2 regions of the Rhizobium cerradonense genome follow, and region 2 is predicted to be linked to the other one. Evidence: predicted binding sites of a transcription regulator. Region 2 holds the regulator's gene; the other holds the start of a gene.
What was found. The regulator LexA, encoded in region 2, represses DNA repair genes until DNA is damaged. The targets are predictions, from matches to a motif close to TGTTCNNNNTGTGTTCNG.

Region 1: the regulator LexA is predicted to act here: its motif matches at 1,828-1,845, upstream of PH547_RS27525 (ImuA family protein).

The regions. Positions count from the first base shown of each region.
Region 1 is NZ_JAQJCK010000017.1:104,247-111,678, reverse strand. Features, by position in the region: gene PH547_RS27530 (Y-family DNA polymerase) at 1-1,097, opposite strand, end outside; gene PH547_RS27525 (ImuA family protein) at 1,012-1,770, opposite strand; gene PH547_RS27520 (SOS response-associated peptidase) at 2,058-2,831, shown strand; gene PH547_RS27515 (3'-5' exonuclease) at 3,159-4,133, shown strand; gene PH547_RS27510 (hypothetical protein) at 4,303-5,124, opposite strand; gene PH547_RS27505 (DUF2513 domain-containing protein) at 5,232-5,612, opposite strand; gene PH547_RS27500 (NACHT domain-containing protein) at 5,653-7,432, shown strand, end outside.
Region 2 is NZ_JAQJCK010000001.1:173,889-181,320, reverse strand. Features, by position in the region: gene PH547_RS00955 (DUF2721 domain-containing protein) at 1-488, shown strand, start outside; gene lexA (transcriptional repressor LexA) at 882-1,604, shown strand; gene PH547_RS00945 (ComEC/Rec2 family competence protein) at 1,585-4,044, opposite strand; gene gltA (citrate synthase) at 4,325-5,614, shown strand; gene lpxB (lipid-A-disaccharide synthase) at 5,646-6,827, opposite strand; gene PH547_RS00930 (LpxI family protein) at 6,824-7,432, opposite strand, start outside.

The sequences.
Region 1 (7,432 bases), on a different contig from region 2:
AAGGTATCGATCAGTGGCGTGATGTCCTGATCTTTCTCGTCGACCAAAGACGATCGCTGCTCCTCGGCAAGCGGTTCAGTCATGACGGCAATGAGCGTCAGCTTCTCGATGCCGAAGCCGGGCTCGATCTTTTCCGTTCGATCGCGAAACAGCTTTGTCAGCCAGGCGACATCGCGGGCCGGTTTGGCGGTGCCGGCACGGATCGCCTGCCTGCTGCCATCAACCTTTTCGACGATGAGGTCGGTGCGGCGAACACCGAGCCCCTTGCGCTGCAGTTCCGCGACCAGCCGGACGAGGAGACGGCCGACATATTTGTCGATCGTCTCGGCAGCACCAATCGGTTCGGCAAAGGCTCTGACGACCTCGATCCAGTCCGGCGCCCGGATCGGATCGATCGGTTCGGCTATCCGGCCGAACATCTGGTCGAGGCGTCGGCCGATCTCGGGACCGAAGCGCAACGCCAGCGGCGCCCGCGGCGTTGCCGATAGTTCCCCGATGGTCTTGAAACCGAGCGTGCGGAGACTGGTGACGATTTCCGGCGATAGCCGCAGCAGCGAGATCGGCAGCCGTTCGACGGCGCGAGCGGTCTCTCCAGCGGGAATGATGACGACCTCGCGACGGGTGGCGCGGGCACAGGCATGGGCCGCACCCCATGTATCGGCGATCGCGGCATGGACGGTCAGCCCCCTCGCCCGGAAGCGGTTGACGATGCCGGTCAGCATGGGAGCCTCGCCGCCCTGCAGGTGATCGGCGCCTTCCGTATCCATGACGATACCGTCCGTGCCGTCGACGGCGACGATCGGGGAATATTGCGTGAGGGCCCAGAGCGCGATCCGCTCGAGTGCTTCCGCATCGGCAGTTGGATCCGCATCGACGAACTGCAGATCCTGCACCATGGCCTGCGCCTTGGCGGCCGGCATGCCAACCCGAATACCGCATGCCTTAGCCTTTGCATCGGCCGCGGATACAAAACGCTTGGAGCCGCTCCTGGCAATCAGCAGCAGCGGCCTGTCAGGCGATAATTCTGCTTTCTGATCCATCCGCCTGATCCGCTCGATCGGCAGGTCCGGCAGATAGATGGATACGACCCGTGGCATCGCACGCTCCCACGATAAACTCAGCGCACTCACCCGCCTTCACTCTCATCAGTTCGAGCAGCCATCGCGGCCGCCCGACACCTGGAACCGGCAAGTCCTCCGATGGCAGGACGCTCACCCGCCACCTGGTCGTCGACGCCGTCGGCTGCCCGAAATCCGAGGCCTCCACCTGCCTCCGCCAACGCCGGACCACGAGGCCCATCGTGCCGGTCTTTTCCGCCGCCAGCTGCAGGCGGCGGGAGGAAACCATCGGCAGCCGCACGACCTCGCCGACGACGGCGCCAAGGCCACCGAAGGCCAGCGCCTCTTCCATGGAGGCGAGAACGTCCTCCTCGCGGTCGGCCTCGACGAAGATGACACGATCCGGGTGCAGGCCGGCCTGCGCCAATGCCGGAAAGAACAGATCCGGCCTTGTCAGGCACCAGACGATCTTGCCCCTGGTGCGCGCGGCAATGCCGGCGACAAAGAGGGCCGCGGCGGCACCATCGACGACCCCTACCCTGCCGCCTGCGAATTCGTGCACGGCGCCATAGGCAAGGCCTCCACCCGGCAGCACCGCATCGATCTCAGCCACACCGAAGGCCAGACAGCCGCTCCTCCTGCCCGCGTTCCCTTGCAGTAACGCAATGCGGTCCTTCAGATCGGATATCACCCTGTTACGGGCAGCAGTCATCATTCACGTCCTTTACAAGGTCGCGTTGGTATCGACGTCATGTCGGTCAAGTGTATATGTTCACTAAATGTTCCATGTCGGTTTGCAAGTCAAGCAACCCGAAATAGGAATATTATCCCTCTATTTTAGTGGACTTTAAGATTCGCATTGGGAATCATGGACATGACTTCGGCGGGGCACGGACGAAGCTTTGGAAAAAGTTTCGAAGCTACTCCGCCGATCGCCGCCGATTGGCATTCCGGCGCTTCGTCGGCTACCATATCAGCCTGCTTCAAGGGAGATGGAGCGTGTGCAACTTATACCGCATGGAAGACAAGGACTGGGTGAACAAGTGGGCTCAGGATGCCGAGAGCCTGATCAACCTGATGCCGGCCTATCAGATGAACCCGGACCAGATGGGACCGATCTTCCGCAACACCGCGGACGGGAAAAAGCAGCTCGTCCATGCCCGCTGGGGTCTTCCCTCCCCGCGGTTCGCCCTTGAGAAACTGGCGCAGGCCAAGGCCGAGAAGCTGCGGGCCAAGGGCAAGGACTTTGACTTCGACCAGCTGCTGCGCGAGCAGGTCGACCGCGGCGTCACCAATGTCCGCAATCTGAAGCTTGCCCACTGGCGGCGCTGGTTCGGCATTGAGAACCGCTGCCTTGTCCCCGTCACCAGCTTCGCCGAGCCCGATCCGGCAAGCCAGGAGGCAGGCGGCAATGTGCCGAATGCTTGGTTTGCACGAGACGAAAGCAAGCCGCTGATGTTTTTTGCCGGCATTCATGTTCCGCAATGGACCTCCGTGCGCAAGGTCAAGGACGGGTTCACGACCGACGATCTCTATGGGTTCCTGACGACCAATGCGAACAATCTGGTCAAACCGATCCACGACAAAGCCATGCCAGTGCTCCTGCTGACCAGGGAAGAAACCGATATCTGGATGACAGCGCCTTGGGATGAAGCGAAGGATCTTGCACGGCCATTGCCGGATGATGCGCTGATCGTCGCGTCTCAGGAGCCCTATGGATCGACCATCGTTACCAAGGAAGGCGAGCTGGTCAGCCCATCCGACTTGCTATAACGGCGGCGTTTCAGCGGCTCAATGAACAGACAGCTGCTCGGATAAGAGGAGTTCATGCACGGCCGCATCCACGATCTCCGTCAGTCTCCGCCAACCGTAGAGGTTCCGCTCGCTCACCCGTTCCTGGATCGCGGCCAGCATCCAACCGGCTGCAGAGCTTTCGCCACCTCCGTACGTGCCAGTAGACGATCACGCAGTTCGAGCGAAGTTCTCTCCTAGCCCTTTATTCGCAATATTCCGTGGGTATAGCTCGCCGGACCTATCGAAAGCTTCTCATCCGCTGAAAGACACCTTAGATTCGCGCTGATCATTTTCGTCGGATGGGCCATGACCTCTCAGCTGGACATGTTTTCGGAGAATCCGCAGTCCGTTCGCAGAACGTTAGCGCCAAGCCTGCGTGCTCGGCAGGACGGCTCCGCTCCCGACGAAGCCGAGATGGTGCGGATCCTGCAAGCAACCGGCCGCTACCAGATTCTGAGAAAGCTCGAAGCTCGCTCGATCGCCGCCAGTCCAAGGCCTGGCTATCCGCTCCGGGGCGTCATCCTTGATACCGAGACGACCGGGCTTGATGCGAGAAAGGACGAGATCATCGAAATCGGCCTGATCGCCTTCAGCTTCAATGAGGACGGCGAGATCGGCGATGTCACCGGCATCTATGGCGGGTTGCAGCAACCGAGCATCCCGATCCCGGCCGATGTCACCCGGCTGACCGGCATCACGGACGCCATGGTCCTCGGCCAGATGATCGACATGCCGGCGGTGCGTGCGCTCATCGAGCCGGCCGATCTCGTCATTGCCCACAATGCCGGCTTCGATCGGCCCTTTTGCGAGGCCTTTTCTTCGATCTTTGCCCGCAAGGCTTGGGCGTGCTCCAATTCCGAGATCGATTGGAGTGCCAGGGGCTACGAGGGAACCAAGCTCGGCTATCTCATCAACCAGAGTGGTTATTTTCATATCGGACACCGCGCTGTCGACGACTGTTTCGCACTGCTGGAGGTGCTGGCGCTCTCTAAGGGGGATAATGATCAAACACCCTTTGCGGAGCTTTACCAGGCAAGCCAGCGTTCCCGCGTGCGCATCTTCGCGGAGAACTCACCCTTCGATCTCAAGGACCGGCTGAAGGAACGAGGCTATCGCTGGTCTGACGGAAGCGACGGCCGGCCGAAATCGTGGTGGATAGAGATCGTCGAAGAGGTCCTGGAAGACGAGCTTCGCTTCCTGCGAACCGAGATCTACGGCTGGGATGCCGACCCGCCTGTCCAGCATTTGACGGCATTCGACCGGTTCAAGGGGCGAAGATAGTTCTTTAAACTCTTGAAGGGATCTGAACTAACGACCCTTTCGGGTTTCGTTACAATTCAACAATTTAGCGTTTCCGGGCGGCATTCGCTGTGATCATCGTATCAGCAAATGCCACTTACCGGTTTGTAAGTTGAACGTTGCCGTCAAACCGGCGAGTTCTGCGAAAGATTCAATCGTCATCGCGCCGACAGTATTTTCGCTCAGGCAGCTTTGAGAAGTCCACCGGCGGGCGCCTCTTGCCCCCGATTTCGAACCACCGCCGCTGCCGGAGGCGGGCGGAAATCAATCTCAGCCCCATCAGATGTGCGACGGCCGTCGGCGAGAGACCATTGTCGAACAGACGATAACACACTTCTTGTCCTCGCTTTGTCAGGCGACCATCATCATACTGATTTGCCGGATGACGCGGATCTGTCTCTTCATTTTCGATAACAACAGACCGAATCTCCTGGTTCAGGATACCGATCTGATGCTGCCTCACGCGCCATTGCTTCGCAATTTTCCGGCGGAGGAGCTTGATCTCCCTCAGGAAGACCTGTTCGGCACTACGGAATTGAAGCCCATCAAAACTGACAGTTCCGATATAATGATGCGTTCTCTGCCGCTCATCCAGTAATTTCAGGAAATGCTGCAATCGCTCAACCGCCTCATAGTCATAGCGGGCGAAGCTATCAGGCACGAATGCCAGAGATCGGCGGACAGAACGTTCCGTTGTGATATCAGCGACAAGCTCGTGGATATCGTGACCGACATTGTTGCGGTAGTCGATAAGGCGCCTGATTTCGGCCTTCTCTTCAGCCGCCAGTGCGCCGTCAGCTTGGAGCGCATCCAGACATTTTCCGACTGGATTCTTTGTTCCCTTCGGCACGCGTTCCGGCCGCCCTGTCAGAGCCATAAATCTGTCGGTCCTCTGAATGAGCGACAGCACCTTTGCTTTGAGCTGCTCGGCATAGAAAAGCACCAAAACCATCTGAGCCGAGCGCAACTTCAATAGATTCTGTTCCAGCGCTGGCAGACGTGATCCTAGAGGGTCGAGAAAGTTTGGTTCGTGCATCTTCAGCCAATAATGTTTTGGTGGGAAACGGGGTGAGGTGCGCTTTAGAGTGTGATGCCAGTGCGCTCTTCAATTTGTTTTTTGATGAAGCCCTTGGCGAGATCTTGCAGAAGATCGAGCGTGAAGCCTTTTGCAGACAGTGCGCCCTCCTTCGTCTTTTTCCAGATCTCTGGATCTCTCACGGTGTCCAAGAAATCATGTCCAGCCCAAGTCAGCCGGGTCGGCACGATGTGGTCAAATGCATATTGATCGTCCGGAACTACATCACCGTCTATTAGCCTGGCTTCCAGAAGCAATCGCAGATGCTCGGCGATTACTTGCGGCGCTCGATCCCCCGCTTCGATTTCAACATCGCCGCCGAGGCCTTGATCGAATTCCTCGATCTGCAATAGGAGATCCCGCACCAAATCCATATCGCGCTTCAAAGCTGTCCTCCAAATGTTGTTGAGAAAAGAGGCTTCTCGGTTGATCGATCAGCGCAACAAATACTACCGTAGATACATGATCAAAACACCGCTAGACAGACGCATTGCCGTGGTGCTTGAGGGTGAGACCGTCGAACTTCACCTCAGCGCCTTACGCGGCATGCCTTATGTGGTCTTGCTTGGCGAGCCAGGAATTGGAAAATCCACGGCGCTCGAATATGAGGCGAGTCAGGAGGGTTGCGAGCTTCTGACCTGCCGCGAAGCGATGAACGGGATCCCGATTGCGGCCGGCTCCACCGCGTATCTCGACGCGCTGGACGAATATCGTGCCGGAGAAAATGGCAAGGACAAACTTTTACAACTTGCCAACGCAATCACACAAAGCGGAGTCGAGCGTTGGCGCTTGACCTGCCGCGCGGAAGATTGGCGTGAGGCTGCCGACATGCTCGCTATGCGGCGAGCCGCAAAAAACCAGCCAATCGCCGTTGCGCACCTTCTGCCGCTCGACGATAGCGAGGCGGAGATCGTTTTATCCAGCTTGGGCGAAGCATATCCGGAGCGGTTCCTATCGGAGGCACGCGCTCGCGGAGCTGGAGCTTTCCTTGAGAATCCCTTGAGCTTACGCCTCCTCCATTCGGTTGTGGTATCCGGCGGGGTATGGCCGAGCACCCGATTTGAGCTGTTCGAACGTGCCATTTATGCACTTGCTCACGAGCATGATCCACAACGCGTCAACGATCGGCGGCCGCCAGTCGATGAGATTATCGATGCAGCAGGACAGTTGTCATTCTACCTGCTTGCGGCCGGCGCCCGCGCACTTTGGCGCTCGAATGCGCTGGCCGTTGGATCTCATGCCAGAGATTTCGTTATCGTCCACTCGCTTCCGATCGAGCCCGAGTTGGCAGGTTTCTCCCTGGACACGGCGATTTTCCGAGGAGAGGGTCAAAGCTTTGAGCCGTCGCACAGAACAATCGCAGAATTTCTGGCGGGCCGATTCCTCGCACAGCGAGTTACCGGGCAGCTGAATGGCATCCTTCTTCCTTTGCGCCGGGCAACTGCGCTCATCACCAGCAACGATCAGAAGGCACCAAGCGAGCTGCGCGGTCTCTACGCCTGGTTTGCGGCGCATCTCTCGCAACGGGGTGACGAGAAGGGTGCTTTGAGGCTGATCGAGCGGGACGCGGCCACGACTCTTGCCTATGGTGACGCGGCCGCCTTTACCACGAATTGCCGCAGGGCAATCCTCGCCAACCTTGATCGCGACGACCCCTTTTTCATCTCCTCGCGGGATGCAATTACCGTATTTGGTGGCCTGGCTGGTGACGATCTCGTGCCGGATTTCCTATCGGTCCTCGACAATGAGGTCACAAGCCATCTGCAGCTTACGGTCCTCCAGGCTCTTGCCGACGGGCCGCCGTTGAAAGGAATGCAGGTCAAGCTGCATGAAATCGCACTTTCTCCATCCCGTCCGCTTTGGCAACGTCAGAGAGCCGCTGAGGCGTGGGTCAAAGGAAGCTCGGATACTGATACGGCAAGGCGCGCACTGATCGCCGAACTGTGTCAAACAACCAAAACCTATGATCAGATTTCCTTGCGAGCCGAGCTCTTGTCGGACATCCCCACGCGAGAGCTATCCCATCAGGAGATCTCTGACCTGCTTTCGGACCTCAACGACCTGCCGCCCGCCAAGGTAGGTGAGAGCGAGGAAAGTGGCAATCTGTTTTCGCTTCTTTCGAAGCTCAGGAAAGACCCTCGTCCCGATCTCTTCGATCAGCCAATCATCCGCAAGTCGACTGAAGAGCACGGCCTTAAGCCGGAAG
Region 2 (7,432 bases):
TGAACGACCATCTGACGTCTATTGCCGCGCACGTTATTCAGATAGCGCTGACAGCGGTCTTTCTGCTGGCGGGCACTGCCGGGTGCCTCAATGTCTTTTCGGCCAGGCTCGCCCGCGTCTCCGACCGGGTCAACAGCCTTTTCGAACGGGTGACCTCTGAGGACCCGGATGAAACACGGTTGCTGCAGCTCTACTATCTGCGGCGGCGAACATTGGCGCTGGAGATCGCAGTTCTGCTCGGCACGACATCGGGCGTGTTCACATGCCTTGCGACGCTCGGCCTCATGGGCGGTGCGATTCGCCAGCAGTTTCGCGAGCAATTGCTGCTCTGGCTCTTTGGGCTTGCCGTCTTCGCACTCATGGGCGCCTTTGTGGCCTTTCTCGTCGAGATGATTCTGGCCGGGCGCAGCATGCTAAGGCAGATCGCCAACGACCGTACCTTGCTCGAGCACCGGCACGGGAGTTCGAGGAAAAGTTCAACCTATTGATATCCCGTCGAATATTACTACGGATGGCACCAATCCCGGCCCCTCAGAAATCCGGATTCCCAGTCAGATCCATAGCTTGCTCTCCATGGTTCGGAGAGTGTCGTCCTCCAAAGAGCTTATAGAACGAAGAACATGGCTTTTCGCCGCCTTGGAGATAATCAGTTTTGGGATCGTCCGAAATTTTGCTTCGCCCGATTCCGCATATATTTCTGCTATTTAGTTTGAAGGTGCCGGGAAAAAATCATCTGCCCGGGACCTGTTATGTTCCCCATTTATTTGATGCACCTACAAAATGTTCACCGAAATTTAAGGGCTTGCGGAACACATATGGAACATATAGTGTCCGTTCTGGATTTGTTTCACGACACCTTCTCAGTCCCGAGGTTCAAAACGATGTTGACGCGCAAGCAGCAGGAACTGCTTCTCTTCATTCACGAACGAATGAAGGAGTCCGGTGTTCCGCCATCTTTCGACGAGATGAAGGATGCGCTGGACCTTGCGTCCAAATCCGGTATTCACCGTCTCATCACGGCTTTGGAAGAGCGCGGCTTCATCCGTCGCCTGCCGAACCGAGCCCGAGCGCTGGAGGTCATCAAGCTGCCGGAGGCCTATAGCCCGAGCCTGCAGCCTCGCCGCGGCTTTTCGCCAAGCGTCATCGAGGGTAGCCTTGGCAAGCCGCAACTTGTGCCGCCGCCCGCACCCGCAAAGCCGGTGAGTGAGGACAACAACAGTTCGGTTTCGGTACCCGTCATGGGCCGCATTGCCGCCGGCGTTCCGATCTCGGCCATCCAGAACAATACTCACGACATCACCGTTCCCGCCGACATGCTCGGCTCCGGCGAGCATTATGCGCTGGAGGTCAAGGGCGACTCGATGATCGATGCCGGCATCTTTGATGGCGATACCGTCATCATCCGCAACGCCACGACCGCCAATCCCGGCGACATCGTCGTCGCTCTCGTCGATGATGAAGAGGCGACATTGAAGCGCTTCCGCCGCAAGGGAGCCTCGATCGCGCTTGAAGCGGCAAACCCTGCTTACGAAACCCGCATCTTCGGGCCGGATCGAGTGAAGGTACAAGGCAAGCTCGTCGGTCTCATTCGCCGCTATCACTGACCGGTGACGCCGGCTTGAGCGGCGCGCCAAAAGTGTCTGTTCGCCAGTCGTAGGAGCGATGCAGGCTCCATGGCCGCGAAAGGTTTTCAAACGCTGCCGTCATTATCGGTTTATCGGTGCTAAGGCTCATTTCGATGGACCCTGTGCGGCGCAATGTTGCACCTGTGAAGAGCGTGGCGCCAGAGCGGCAGCGATCAAGACGCAGCCGTACGGAGGTGATGACGATATTGGCCGTGTCGCAGGCCGGAGCGAGATAGGCGGCATCTTCAATGGTGACAAGCATGTCGCCATTATCCAGCATTGCCACGCACCATGCACCTTTTTGGCAGGCGAAACCGCCCGGCCCGGCCGCGTCTAATGCCGCATCCATCGCCTTTCGAACGGTGCTCTGTTCTTCGGAATTCAGGCGACGATGCTTGTCTGATTTGCTGATTTTGGGGAGCTGACTATCCGGCGGAAGCATCGTTGGCGGTTGCTGCTCGGTGATCGCCAATGCTCTTTGCCACTGCTCGAAGATGAAATCCGGCGGTTTTTCGCGGTTTGTCGTCAGCGCACCGTTGCGCAACAAGGCGACCAGCGTGCCGTCCTCGGAGATCATGAGATCAGGCTTCAGGACACCGGGGCCGAGCGCCACGACTGCGACCGAACCGGTGATCAAGAGCGCACCTGCATGTCGCAGCCATGTTCTCAGCAAGGTCATCAGCAAGAAGCCGGCTATGACCGTCGGGAACAGCCAGACCGGCAGCCGGCCGAAGGGAATATTACCGCCCCAGGCGGCAACCGTTTTGGCAATGACGATGACGACATCAAGTCCCCAGCCGGTTATCTGCCAGAAAGGGGCATCAACGCCAAATGGCATCAGTAGCGTCGCCGCCATGCCAAACGGCATGACGACAAAGGAGACGACCGGCATAGCCGCCAGATTGGCAACGAGGCCATATGTCGCCAACCGGTGAAAATGTTCTATCGAGAAGATTGCCGTCGATGCGCCGCCTATAAAAGAGGTCGACAATATGCTTCCGAAGAAACGGGAAACGAAGAGCAGCGGACGCATGACCCGGAACCGGGAGAGAACGCTCTCCCGATGCGGCCTCCTCGCCCAGAGCGAATAGCCGGACACCAACGCCAGGGTCGCGGCGTAAGACATCTGAAAACTTGGTCCGAGCGCCTGCGAAGGCGACAGTATGAGAATGACTATCGCCGATAGCGCCACGTTGCGCAGGCTGATGGATGGCCGGTCGAAGAGCACGGCGATCAGCATGATCGCCATCATGATGAAGGCACGCTCCGCGGATACCCCGAAGCCGGAAATGAGGTAATAAGCCGTCACTGTGACCAGCGCGCCGAAGGCCGCAATCTTCTTCGTTGGCCAAGCCTGTGCCACGCCGAAAAACAGACTGAGGGCATAGCGTAAACCGACATAAAAGATGCCCGCGGAGAGCGCCATGTTTAGGCCGGAGATGGCGATGATATGCGCAAGACCCGAGGTCCGCAGCGCTTCGGTCGTGTCGTCTGAGATCGCTCGTCTCTCATCGGTGACAAGCGAAGCCGCAAAGGCGCCGGTGTCTCCGGGCAAAAGCGTCCTGATTCTATCGCCGATATGGCTGCGCAAACCGGCAAGCCAGATATCCGCCTTGTCGAGGACCGATCCCTGAACTACATCACTAGTCGGTGACAATAGTGTCGGCGTTCCATAGGCAAAGCCATTCGCGCCGGTGCCATCGAAATAGGCGCTGAAGGCGAAATCGTTGAGGCCGGGCAAGGCAGGTCCGGCCGGCGGCGTCAACCGCGCTCTACCCTGAATGCGGTCGCCGAGTTCGAAGGGCTGGAGCTGTTTGCGCACGAAAATGGTGATCTGCGCCGGCGGCCTGCGAATGGTCGGTTTTTCCGTTGCCTCCAGGGCGACGACATAGCGCCAATGGCCCTTGTCGTCGGCTTCACGCCGTTCGATCCGCCCGGTGATGGTGGTCGTCACCGCAGAGTCGAGCATCACCGTCGATGCGCGCCAGGTTTCGCATTGCGCCAGAGCCATGCCGGAGCACATCAGCATGCCGGCAAACAATATGTGCCGTAGCACTCGCCCCGCGTGCTGCTGGCGGAAGAATGCGACAGCGAAGATAAGGAGGGCCGCAAAAACAGCTTGCGGCGGCGGATCGGCTCCGACCGAGAACCAGACGATCGCGCCGGCGCCGATGTAGACCGGCGCAAATAGCATCGCGCGACCGTGCGCCGCCTCTTCTTCGGCTAAATGGTAAATGCCGGGTCGGATGCTGCCCGCCGCGAGGCGAAGGCGGGCAATAAGCGCGGCATGGTCCTGTGTCCGCTCCGGCCGCGACGCTTTGGCACGAGAAATAACGGCGCCCACGCCCTCCTCGCGCACGGCAACCGCAGCCAATTCCCGACTATCCACCTGCGGATCCGGTGCCTCTAAATTAGGCATATACTCCAGCGCCCACGCAAAACTACAGCTATAGCGAGAGTTTTGCCGTCACCGGCCAGTGATTTCAACTGAAATCGGCGTCATCGCCGACAAATGACGCTAATTCACGCTTGCGCAAAATGGTCCCTTCTACCGCAGTGCCCAAAAGTTGATACCGCAATGCACAAATAGGCGTAAGGATAACTTGGCATTAGGCTCTGGATCATATAGCTAATCGTTAGTCGCTTAACCCTTTGGCGCTTTTTAAGGCGCCAATCCCGCCAAATCTTGGAGGATCAGCATGACGGAACAAAGCGCGAAACTAACTTGGGGTGAAAAGACGGTGGATTTGCCGGTTAAGTCCGGAACCATCGGCCCAAGTGTCATTGATATTGGTGCCCTTTATAAGAACACCTCCACTTTCACCTACGATCCTGGCTTCACTTCGACTGCGTCGTGCGAATCCAGCATCACCTTTATTGATGGCGACGAAGGCGTTCTGCTGCATCGCGGTTATCCGATCGAACAGCTTGCCGAACACGGCGACTTCCTCGAAGTCTGTTACCTGCTGCTCTACGGCGAATTGCCGACCGCAGCCCAGAAGAAGGACTTCGATTACCGGGTCGTGCACCACACCATGGTGCATGAACAGATGTCTCGCTTCTTCACCGGCTTCCGTCGCGATGCGCATCCGATGGCCGTCATGTGCGGCTGCGTCGGCGCTCTGTCGGCCTTCTATCACGACTCCACCGACATCACCGATCCGCACCAGCGCATGGTCGCAAGCCTGCGCATGATCGCCAAGATGCCGACGCTTGCCGCCATGGCTTACAAGTACCATATCGGCCAGCCCTTCGTTTACCCGAAGAACGACCTCGATTATGCGTCGAACTTCCTGCGCATGTGCTTTGCCGTGCCCTGCGAAGAATATGTGGTCAACCCGGTGCTTGCCCGCGCCATGGACCGCATCTTCATCCTGCACGCCGATCACGAGCAGAATGCGTCGACATCGACGGTTCGCCTCGCGGGCTCTTCCGGTGCCAACCCCTTTGCTTGCGTCGCCGCCGGCATCGCCTGCCTCTGGGGTCCCGCTCACGGCGGCGCCAACGAAGCGGCGCTCAACATGCTGACGGAAATCGGCACGGTTGACCGCATTCCGGAATATATCGCCCGCGCCAAGGACAAGAACGATCCGTTCCGGCTGATGGGCTTCGGTCATCGCGTCTACAAGAACTACGATCCGCGCGCCAAGATCATGCAGAAGACGGCGCACGAGGTTCTCGGCGAACTCGGCATCAAGGACGATCCGCTGCTCGACATCGCGATCGAACTGGAGCGTATCGCGCTGACCGATGACTATTTCATCGAGAAGAAGCTTTACCCGAATGTCGACTTCTACTCCGGCATCACGCTGAAGGCTCTCGGCTTCCCCACGACCATGTTCACGGTGCTGTTTGCGCTTGCCCGCACCGTCGGCTGGATCGCCCAGTGGAACGAGATGATCGAAGATCCGGAACAGCGTATCGGCCGCCCGCGCCAGCTCTATACCGGCGAACCGCAGCGCGAATACGTTCCGGTTTCCAAGCGTTAAGCCGAAGAAGCGAGACAACAAAAAAACCCGGTCAGAAATGGCCGGGTTTTTTCTTGGACAGGACATCGAGAACGATCGCCGCCGCCTTTTCGCCGGGCGGCTCCTCGGTCTGCATCCGCTGCCAGACCAGATCGTAACCCTGAAGCATGGCTGCACGCTCGGGCGTATCGCTCGATAGCCGCTCCATATAGCGCGCCAGCAGACCGGGACGCAGCACGTCATTAATCAGCTCGGGCACGACGGCATAATCGGCAATCAGGTTCGGCAGAGCTGCTGTCCAGGTCTTGATGCGCGAGAGTACGAATCGGGCAAGCCACTCCGTCTTGTAGGCCGAGACGACGGGAACGCCCGCAAGGCCCAATTCCAGCACCACGGTGCCGGAAGCCGCCATCGCCGCATCCGCTTCCGCGAAAGCGTTCCATTTGGCATCCTGGCCGACAAAGACATCCGGCTTGACGCGCCAGTTTTCAAGGAGGGAGCGCACCAATGCCTCTTGTCGCGGAACGGTCGGCAACACGTAACGAACGCGATCGTTTCGCCGGCTAAGCTCCGTCACCGCCTGCTCGAAAACCGGCAGAAGCTGGCGGATTTCCGAGGAACGCGAACCGGGAAGCAACAGGATCGTCTTCTCTCCGTCAGGCGCGCCGAGAGGGCGAAGCGCACGCCGGCGGCGGGTTTCGACCAAGCTCGAATCCACCGTCAGCCGATGGCCGACATAGGTCGTGGCCGGCCCCGCCAAGCGCTGCATCGCTGCCGGCTCGAACGGCAGGATGGCGAGGACATGATCGACATAGGCGAGCATTTTCTGCGCGCGATATTCTTTCCACGCCCACACGCTCGGGCAGACATAGTCGACGACCGGCAAGTCCGGCAGCGCCGCGCGCACCTTCTTGGCAACGCGATGGGTGAAATCCGGGCTATCGATGATCAGGAGCACGTCCGGCTTGGCTGCGATGATGGCGTCCGCCGTCTGGCGGATGCGGGCAAGCAGTTTCGGCAGTCGCTTGATGACCTGCGCAAAACCCATAATCGACAGTTCGGAATAATCGAAAAGCGAACGCAGACCCTGCGCTTCCAGGGCATCGCCACCAACGCCGATCAGTTCGACGGCGCCATCGTAACGTTGCTTCAATGCCGCGACGAGATCGCCGCCGAGCAGATCGCCGGAGACCTCGCCGGCTACGACAGCAAGCTTTAACGGCGCATCGCTCACATAAAACCCTCCGCGCTAAGGCCGCGATCGATGCCGCAGACGAAAAGCCCAGCTTCGTCGGCAGCCGCAATGACCGCTTCGCGCTCCAGCACCAGCGCCCTGCCCGCCTCGACGGCGACGCCGGCAAGGCCGGCCTTCTTTGCGTTGAACACGGTCGAAACCCCGATCGACGGAAGGTCGGCGCGCACATCCTGCTGCGGCTTGCAGAGCTTCACCAATACGCCCCGGCGACGCGCCGATATGCGCCCTTCGGCCCGCAAACCGGCGACGCGCTCGATCATCTTGTCTGTGCCCTCGGCGCCCTCCAGCGCCACGACACGGCCGCCGACGCTGACGGCACCCTGCCCGACATCCAGCAATCCAAGGGCAATGGCTGCCTTCGCTCCCTGCGCGATATCGCGCAGATCCTCTTCCGATGGCGAGAAACGGCCGAGCGGCCCGGTGGTCGCCAGCAGATCCGGCGCGATCTCATGCGCGCCGACGACGCGGACACCGCCGGCCTCGATCAAACGGATAACCATCTGCAGCACAGCATTGTCGCCGCCGGAAAGAAGGGTGCGGATGGTCGACGGCAATTCCTTGATCACGCGCCAAGTCGGACGCAC